2 regions of the Pseudoxanthomonas sp. UTMC 1351 genome follow, and region 2 is predicted to be linked to the other one. Evidence: predicted binding sites of a transcription regulator. Region 2 holds the regulator's gene; the other holds the start of a gene.
What was found. Region 2 encodes FliA, which starts transcription of late flagellar genes. Its sites were predicted from a motif close to TAAAGTTTNNCNNNCNNNGGCCGATAA; they were not measured.

Region 1: the regulator FliA is predicted to act here: its motif matches at 2,533-2,559, upstream of flgM (flagellar biosynthesis anti-sigma factor FlgM).

The regions. Positions count from the first base shown of each region.
Region 1 is NZ_JAVGJT010000035.1:1,261-5,674, reverse strand. It holds gene AB6O04_RS18800 (GIY-YIG nuclease family protein) at 1-50, shown strand, start outside; gene AB6O04_RS18795 (ATP-binding protein) at 368-1,540, opposite strand; gene AB6O04_RS18790 (flagellar protein FlgN) at 1,837-2,187, opposite strand; gene flgM (flagellar biosynthesis anti-sigma factor FlgM) at 2,184-2,492, opposite strand; gene flgA (flagellar basal body P-ring formation chaperone FlgA) at 2,745-3,359, opposite strand; gene AB6O04_RS18775 (chemotaxis protein) at 3,703-4,414, shown strand, end outside.
Region 2 is NZ_JAVGJT010000030.1:11,008-15,421, forward strand. It holds gene AB6O04_RS17195 (chemotaxis protein CheA) at 1-883, opposite strand, end outside; gene AB6O04_RS17200 (protein phosphatase CheZ) at 1,140-1,751, opposite strand; gene AB6O04_RS17205 (chemotaxis response regulator CheY) at 1,751-2,131, opposite strand; gene AB6O04_RS17210 (RNA polymerase sigma factor FliA) at 2,343-3,092, opposite strand; partial or broken gene AB6O04_RS17215 (MinD/ParA family protein) at 3,089-3,901, opposite strand; gene flhF (flagellar biosynthesis protein FlhF) at 3,957-4,414, opposite strand, start outside.

The DNA of each region.
Region 1 (4,414 bases), on a different contig from region 2:
AACTTAAGCAGCTGCCGCGGGCGAAGAAGCTGGGTTATTTCGAGCAGTGAATGGCCGGATGCCCTAACGTGTGGGAGCGATGTGAGTTGCGACGCTTTCCGTGCAGTCGACGCTTACGGTCGCGACTTACGTCGCTCCCACAAGGAAGCATCGCTAAGTATTGGCCCCTGCGCGCGACACTTTGAATCACGCTAGGAGCTCTAGCGGTGAACGACCGGGAACCCCGACGCGTGGGAGCGACGTAAGTCGCGACGAGGCTCTACCGGTAAAGCTTCATCGCGGATTGACCCGCCATTCGGCTGTTGGCCTTTAACCGCCGAATGGCGGGTCAAGCCGTCGCTCTACATGGAGACAAGGCCACGAGGCCTCAAATGTCGCTACGCCCCGGCTGCCGGATCGGCAAGGTAATACGGAAGCAGGAGCCTTCGCCCGGCGTGCTGCGCACTTCGATGCGGCCGTTGTGCTTCTTGACGATACCGTAGGAAATCGACAGGCCCAACCCAGTGCCACTGCCCACCGGTTTGGTGGTGAAGAATGGATCGAAGATGCGCTGTTGGATGTCTTCCGGAATACCGCCGCCGGTGTCCTCGATTTCCAGCCAGACTTCGTCCGCCGCCGCGCCCGTGGTCAGCGTGATCTTGCCGCGTTCCTTGATGGCGTGGCCGGCATTGAGCAGGATGTTCATGAACACCTGGTTGAGCTCGGACGGAAGGCATTGCACCAGCGGCAGCTTGCCGTAGCGCTTTTCCAGGGTGACCTTGTACTTCAGTTCGTTCCAGATGATGTTGATGGTGGAATCCAGACCGGCATGCAGGTCGGTCGATTTCCACGAATCCTCGCGCCCGGAATAGGAGAAATCCTTGAGATTGCGGACGATCTGCGTCACCCGCTCAATGCCTTCACGCGATTCGGCCATCAGCTGCGGCAGATCGCCGCTAATGAAGTCGATGTCGTAGCGCGCGCGCATGTCGTCGATCTCGGGCAGCAGCGCCTTGGGATCAGGTGCGCGCAACGCGCGTTCGTACATCTCGATCAACGAAAACAGGCTGTGCAGGTATTCCTGCAGCGAACCCAGATTCGAATGCACATAACCGATGGGATTGTTGATTTCGTGCGCCACGCCGGCGGCCAGTTGGCCAATGGATGCCATTTTCTCCGACTGCAGCAGTTGTTCCTGGGTACCGGCCAGTCGCACCAGGGTCTGGCGCAACTGCGCATGACGCCGTTGGAGCTCTTGTTGGCGTGCGTGCGCTTCGCTGACGTCATGGAACAGCACCAGGCAGTAACCGCCAGCAGGGTTCTGATGCAGATAGACGCGCACCTGCAGGATGCGGCCATCATCGAATGCCAGATCGCCGTTCCAACTGCCGGTCTGCCGGGCGACCAGACGGGCCTGCGCGGGAATCAGATCCACCAACGCCTGCAGCGGTTCGTCGGCATCGGGCACCAGTGCGCGGGCGGCGGAATTGGCGTGCAGCGGACGCCTCATGCCCTGGCACAGCAGCACACCATCGTCCATCAGCTCACTAAGTGCCCGCATGTCCTCGAACGAGGGACTGTCCGCGAGACGGTCGCTGGCCGCGGGATGGGAAAGGGGGACGCTCACGATTGTGCCTGTGGATCAACGCTGCTTGCCGAGACGGCAGTATCCGTAACCGCCCCAGGCGCGGCAAGCGACGGCGTCGCGTTTTTGACGCTGGGCCGGGAATCGGGAATCGGGAGCCGGGAGCCGGGAGCCGGGAGCCGGGAGCCGGGAGCCGGGAGCCGGGAGCCGAAAGGCTGTTGCTTGGCCTCCCCCTTTAATAAAGGGGGATCGAGGGGGATTTGCTCTTGCTTTCAGACGACCGCAAGCGACCGCGTAGCCTTCACGGTATTGGTCTGGCCATGGGCATCGTAGGCCCCGGCGCTTTCGCTACGGCCCAGATGGCGCAGCGCCCAGTTGACCTCGCGGCGGCGGCGGGCCAGCAGTGCGCCGTTGGCGTGATTGGCTTCCGCCAGCGCGGCCAGGCGCGATTCGAAATCGGCGGGCGCGGCGGGGGGTACAAGTTTCTCGATCGAGCGTAAAGACTCGAGCTTTTCCTGGGTGGAGCGGATGAGCGCTTCCACATCGTGTTCCAGGATGGCGCGCCGCTCTTCGCTGAGCGCGGCGGCCAGGCGCTCCAGCGACTGGTCCAGGACCGCGCTCATGCGCCCAGCTGGCTTTCCAGGTCTAGCATGCGGTCGGCAATCGCCTGCGCATCGACTTTGTAGGTGCCGGCTTGCAGCGCTTCACGGATGGACTGTACGCGGGCGTTATCGACAGCCGAAGCCGAGGACAGCTCGCGTTGCATGGCTTGCAGGCTGGCCGCTTCACCGGTCAGGCGCAGGCTGTCGCCGCCTTCACTGGCTTCCACCGGCCGCGAACGGTCGGCACCGGAAGTCGCCACGCGGCCTCCCACGGGTCCGGTGCTACGGAGAGCGGCCGGAGGTGTGCCTTCGATTTTCTGGCTCATAAGGAGTTCTACCTATTGCCTGTAACGGGATTCATTGAGGTTATCGGCGGCGGGGGTGGAAGCTTTAGTGGGGCGGAGACCAGAGGTCGGGGGCCAGAGGCTAGGGAAAAGCGAGAGCGATCTTGCCTTCGCTTTCGCTTGTCTCTGGTCTCTGGCCCTGGTCTCTGGCAACCGCTCCCTGGTCTCTCGCCCTCTGTATCGGCCGCCGGGAAAGGAACTTTAGAACAATGTTGTTCATGCAGCCGAACCTGTTCATCGACTCACCCAGATGTCGCCGCCCGGCCCGACCGTGCCTTGGATCACGCGGCGGGAAGAGAGGTTTTCCACCATCACCCGTTCGTTCTCGCCAGCATCGCCCAGGGCCTTGCCGGCCATGCGGACTTCCAACCCACCACGGCGGGAAACCAGCGCCACGTTGTCGCCGCGGCGAATCAGGCGCGGCGCAACCAAATCACTGGAGCTCAGCACCGTGCCCGCCGAAAGTGTACGTCGTGCCACCTGCCCCACCGCCTGCGCGGGATCGGCAATGGCCGCGCCCACGATGCGGCTGGCGTCGCGGGTTTCGGCGACGAAAGCATCCGCGGTGATTGGCTGACCTGCGCCGATTCCCCGACTCAACACCAGCACCGTCTGGCTGCGACGGATGCGAACCGGCACGAACAACCGCCAACCGGCGGCCTGCGGACAACTGACTTCCACCGAATTGGAACCGTTGACGCGAGCGCTAAGCGCCTCCTGGCAGCGCGGCAACCGCAATGCGGTGTCCAAGGTCGCTTCCGCTTCGGTCCCCGGCGCCAATGCACCCAAGGCGGCAGCCTTGATCGAATCCACCGACTGGAAATCCGTCGCCTCAACGGCGAACGCCATCAACAGCCCGACCAGGGCAATCGCAAAACGCAGCATGGGCGGTCTCGGTCGGTTCATTGGCGGAAGTGGATGCAAGCGGTGTACCAACGGGCGGATCCGGCCCCGCCGTCGCCGTGTTTCCGCAAAACGCTGCCGTGGGGATTTGTACGGTCTTCGGGGACTTTCCTTACGTCGCGGCTTTTGCTGTTGTAGGAGCGGCGTCCCGCCGCGAGCTCTTGCTTTTATCGCGATCTGACAGAAAGAGCTCGCGGCGGGACGCCGCTCCTACAGGAATTTCTCAACCGGGATTTCTTCTACCTCCATCGCCCCTCAAGTGGAATCCTTCCCAGCCGATATCCCGTCCATGACTGAAGACCTGCTCAACCGCATCGACCAGCGGACCCGTCTGGCCGGCCACAACCGGCTCGCCCTGCTCCTGTTCCGCCTGGGCGGGCGTCAGCTTTTTGGCGTCAACGTCTTCAAGGTGCAGGAAGTCCTGCGGCGCCCGCCCTTGTTCCAACTGCCCGGCTTGCCCACCGAATTCACCGGCGTAGCCGACGTGCGCGGACGCTCCATTCCTGTGCTGGACCTGGGCCTGAGCATCCGCCACCCGGAACGCGATCCCGACCCGGCACACGCACCCAATTATCTGGTGGTGACCGAATTCAACCGCTCCGTGCAGGGATTCCTGGTCAGCGGCGTGGAACGCATCGTCAACATCGCCGTGGAAGATATCCATCCGCCGCCGGAACTCGGTGCCGAGAGCAGTTATCTCACCGCGGTAACGCGTTTCCAGGGCGAATTGATCCAGGTGATCGACGTCGAAAGCGTGCTGGCGGATATCTCGCAGGCGCGCATGGATGCTCCGCTGGCACCGGAGATGGCACTGCCCAGCGACGCCCCTCAACTGCAGGTATTGGTGGTGGACGACTCGCGCGTGGCGCGTTCGCAGATCCGCAGCGTGCTGGAGCAACTCGGCGTTACCGCCACCCTGCTTTCCGATGGCCGCCAGGCGTTGGACCATCTCTTGCAGATACACGCCGGCGGCGAGAATCCGGCCGAGCGCTATGCGATGG
Region 2 (4,414 bases):
TGCGGGTACGCATCACCGCCGATTGCAGGCGGGCGGTGGCGATATCCAAACTGCTGACGGCGCGGTCCAGTTCCTCATCGCGCAGACGCGCGCGCAGGGTTTTCAGACGGTTCCGCGACAGCACCAGTTCGCCGACCATATTGACGATGGCATCGAGGCGCTTGGTGTCGACGCGGATGGTTTGTTCGGCTTCGGCAGTGGGGCGGGCGGCCGGCTTGGCCGCGGTACTCGGCGTAGCCGGTGCCGCTGGCCTGGGCGGGGGCGGTGTGACCGCTGTCTGCGCACCGGGTGCGGCGCCGCCATGCAGTTGGTCCAACAGCGCTTCGAATTCGTCGTCGTCGATCAGATCGCCGGAGGGGGAGCGCGTCGCCGCGATCGGTGCCGCGGGCTTGCCGCTGTTGCCCTGCAGCTGGTCCAGCAGCGCTTCGAATTCATCGTCGTCGATCAGATCGCTTGCACCAGCGGCAGGTGCGGGCGTGATTGCGGCGGCTTTTGCCGCAGGCGCCACGTGCACGTCGAATTGCTCGATCAGCGAAGCAGGCGCGTGCGGCGGTTCTTCGCCCGCTGCCACGGCGTCCAACATGCGCTGCAGATAATCCAGCGATTGCTGCGCGGCGTCGAAGTGATGCGGTTCCAGCGTTGCCTTGCCCGCGCGCACGGTGCCAAGTGCCTCTTCGGCCGCGTGGCACAGATTGACCATGGCATGGATCGCCAGGAACCCGGCGCCGCCTTTCAGGGTGTGGAATCCGCGGAACACCGCGTTGAGTTGCTGGCTGTCGCGCGGATCGTGCTCCAGCGTGACCAGCTGTTCCCCCAGGCGATCGAGGATTTCCTGAGCTTCGATCAGGAAGTCGGCGGCGATTTCGGGGCTGACAGCGGACATGAGGGAGAGGGTGGAGATTCCGGTGGTGAAGAGTGGCTTGGTTGAATGCAGTGCGGCGTTATTGTTGTTGCTCGTCATCCCAGCGAACGCTGGGACCCATTTTGCTGTTGCTCTGCTCTTTGTCTCAGGACTGTTAGCAAGGCAACGGCAAGATCAAAATAGATCCCAGCGTTCGCTGGGATGACGTCGAGATTGATGGGAACGTTCGATCAGCCGCTCTTCACCATTCCCCATTCTCAATTCCCTATCCCCGCCCTTAAAGCCCCAATCCCGACAACAAATCATCCGCGTCGCCCTGTGAAAACGCGTTGCGGTCCAGACCAGCAACGGCCGGGCCGGCCAGATCTGAACCCTTGGGTTTTTCCGGTGGCGGCAGGCCAAGCGCATGGAAGCCTTCGTGGACACGGCGAACGATGCCGGCGACGCGGCGGATGATCTGGCCAGTGAGGTCCTGGTAGCTTTGGGCCAGCGCCATTTCCGACAGGCCGTTGCGTATCTGGTCGACCAGTTGCGTCTGGTCGGCGCTCAGCGGCGTGGCTTTCAATTGATCGGCCACTGCGCGGCATTGCTCGGCCAGGTCCAGCGTCTTGTGGCTGGCCTGTTCGGTCATGGCTACCACGTGATCCAGGCGCGCACAGGCATCGTCCAATTCGCTGCCGTGGGCCGGCGGCAGTTCGCCCAGCGTCTGCGCCAGTTCGCGGGCCAGCCGGCCCAATCCCTGCATCATCGGCTGTGTGCGCCACGCGGCGATGGCATCCAGTTCACGCCGCCAGCCGGCTTCGTCGCCTTGTTCAAGCGCATCCAGCGCATGCTGGAGTTTTTCCACCAACACACTGCGCGCGGCAGTGACTTCCGCAGGTGCGTTCATCAGGCTGCCGCTCCCAGCCGTTCGAAGATCTTGCCGAGCTTTTCTTCCAGCGTTTGCGCGGTGAATGGCTTGATGATGTAGCCGTTGACGCCCGCCTGCGCGGCTTCGATGATCTGCTCGCGCTTGGCTTCGGCGGTGACCATCAGTACCGGCAACGCCTTGAAGCGGTCATCGGCGCGGATCGCGCGCAACAACTCGATGCCGGTCATGCCCGGCATGTTCCAGTCGGTCACCACGAAATCGAATGGGGCCTGCGCCAGCACCGCCAGGGCGCTGTTGCCGTCTTCGGCTTCGGCAGTGTTGGTGTAGCCCAGATCGTTGAGCAGATTCTTGATGATGCGGCGCATCGTCGAAAAATCGTCCACGATCAGGATGCGCATGTTCTTGTTAGCGGTCACGAATTGCTCCGGTGAAGCGAGGGTGAGGCAGGTCTTGACGGTTTATCGGCCGATGGTTCGAAAAATTTAGGAGAGCGGAAACGGGGAACGGGGAACCGGGAATGAAAGATTCCTTCCATCCGAAGGTCCAAGAACTTTCGGCTAGCGTGAACAGGTCATTCCCTGTTCCCTGTTCCCTGTTTCCCGCTCCAACTCACTCATCCTCCAACCCCGCATCCGCACTCTCAAACACATGCAGCCGGCCGCGCAGGCGGACCATGGCCTGGCCGTGGATCTGGCAGACGCGGGATTCGCTGACGCCCAGTACGGCGCCGATTTCCTTCAGGTTCAATTCCTGTTCGTAGTACATCGACAGCACCAGTTGCTCGCGCTCGGGGAGTTGGCCGATGGCCTTGACCAGCGATTCACGGAACTCGCTGCGTTCCAGCAGATGCTGGGGCGAGGGGCCGCCGGTCTTGCTGGTGTTGGGTTCGCCGTGGTCGTCCACGTGCGACTCCAGGCTGAGGACCTGGCCGCGTGAGGCGTCTTCCAGCAGGCGCAGGTATTCGGGCAGCGGGATTTCCATGGCTGCGGCCACTTCCGTGGCTATGGCGGCGCGGCCGGTGCGCTGTTCGATTTCGCGGACGGTCGCGGCGGCCTGGCGGGCGCGGCGGTGTACCGAGCGCGGTACCCAATCGCCGCGGCGGATCTCGTCGATCATGGAACCGCGGATGCGGATCGACGCGTAGGTTTCGAACGAGGCGCCTTGTTCGGCGTCGTAGCTGCGCGAGGCTTCGATCAGGCCGATCATGCCGGCCTGAATCAAGTCGTCCACTTCGACGCTGGCGGGTAGCCGCGCCGCCAGGTGGTGCGCGATGCGGCGGACCAGATCCGCGTGGGTCGTCACCACATCGGTGGCGGCGCTGCGTTGCACGGCTTTGTATTGGGCGGTGGCGGTGTTCATGCGGCGATGCCCCGGCTGATCATGCGCTCGACAAAAAATTCCACGTTGCCGCGAGCGCCGGCCGGCGGTTGCCAGCGGGCGGTCATGCGGGCGATTTCATTGATGGCGCGTGCGGAGGGGCTGCCCGGGTAGGCTTTGACCACCGCCTGCTGGCGCTGCACGGCGCGGCGCAGCCAATCGTCCTGGGGTACCGCGCCCAGATAGTGCAGGGCGACGTCACCGAGGAAGCGTTCGCAGACGCGCGCCAGTTTTTCGTACAGCTTCCGGCCTTCGTTGGGGTCACGCACCATGTTGGCGATGACGTGCACGCGGTCCACGCCGCGTTCGCGCGACAGCACCTTGATCAACGCGTACGCGTCGGTGATGGAAGCCGGTTCGTCGCACACGACCACCACGGTGTCCTGCGCGGCCTGGCAAAAGGTCAGCACGCTGTCGGTGATGCCGGCGGCAGTGTCCACCACCATCACATCCAGTGCGCGCTGCAATTCAGAAAAGACATTGACCAAACCGACGTGTTCGGCCGGTTGCAGTTCCGCCATGTGCCGGAATCCCGACGACGCCGGGACGATCATCAGTCCGTCCGGTCCTTCGACTACCACGTCTTCCAGCGTGCAGCGGCCGGCGACCAGATCGGCCAGGGTGAATTTGGGCGACAACCCCAGCAGTACGTCGACGTTGGCAAGGCCGAGGTCGGCATCCATCAGCAGGGTGCGCTTGCCGAGTTCGGCCAGCGACACCGCCAGGTTCACCGATACGTTGGTCTTGCCTACGCCGCCCTTGCCGCCGGTGACGGCAATCACCCGGACCGGATGGAACGCGCCAGCGACAGGCGGCGTGCCGCGTGGATTGGTTTGCAGCAGATGGTCAGGCGACATGGCTGGCCTCGGTCACGACTTGCTCCGCTTCTCTTTTGAGTTGATCCAGTCGCAACACCAGGTGCGCGCTGTTGGCGCGATGCAGGTCCTGCGGCACGCGTTGGCCGTCGGTGACCCAGGTCATCGGCAATTGGTGGTCGACCACGACGGACAGCGCGCTGCCCAGACGGCCGGTTTCATCCAGCTTGGTCAGCACCACGCCTTGGGGATTGGCGCCACTGAAGCGGCGGACCACTTCGTCCAGATCGCCAAAATGGGAATTGGCCGGCAGCACCAGCAAGGTATGCACCTTGCCGGCCGATCGCAGCCAGTTGAGCTGGCCGACCAGGTTCTTGTCGCGCTGGCCCAGGCCGGCGGTGTCGATCAAAACCAGTTTGTAGTCGCGCAGGCGTTCCAGCGTTTGCGCCAGGCTGACATCGCTATCCGCCTCGTGCACGGCGATGCCCA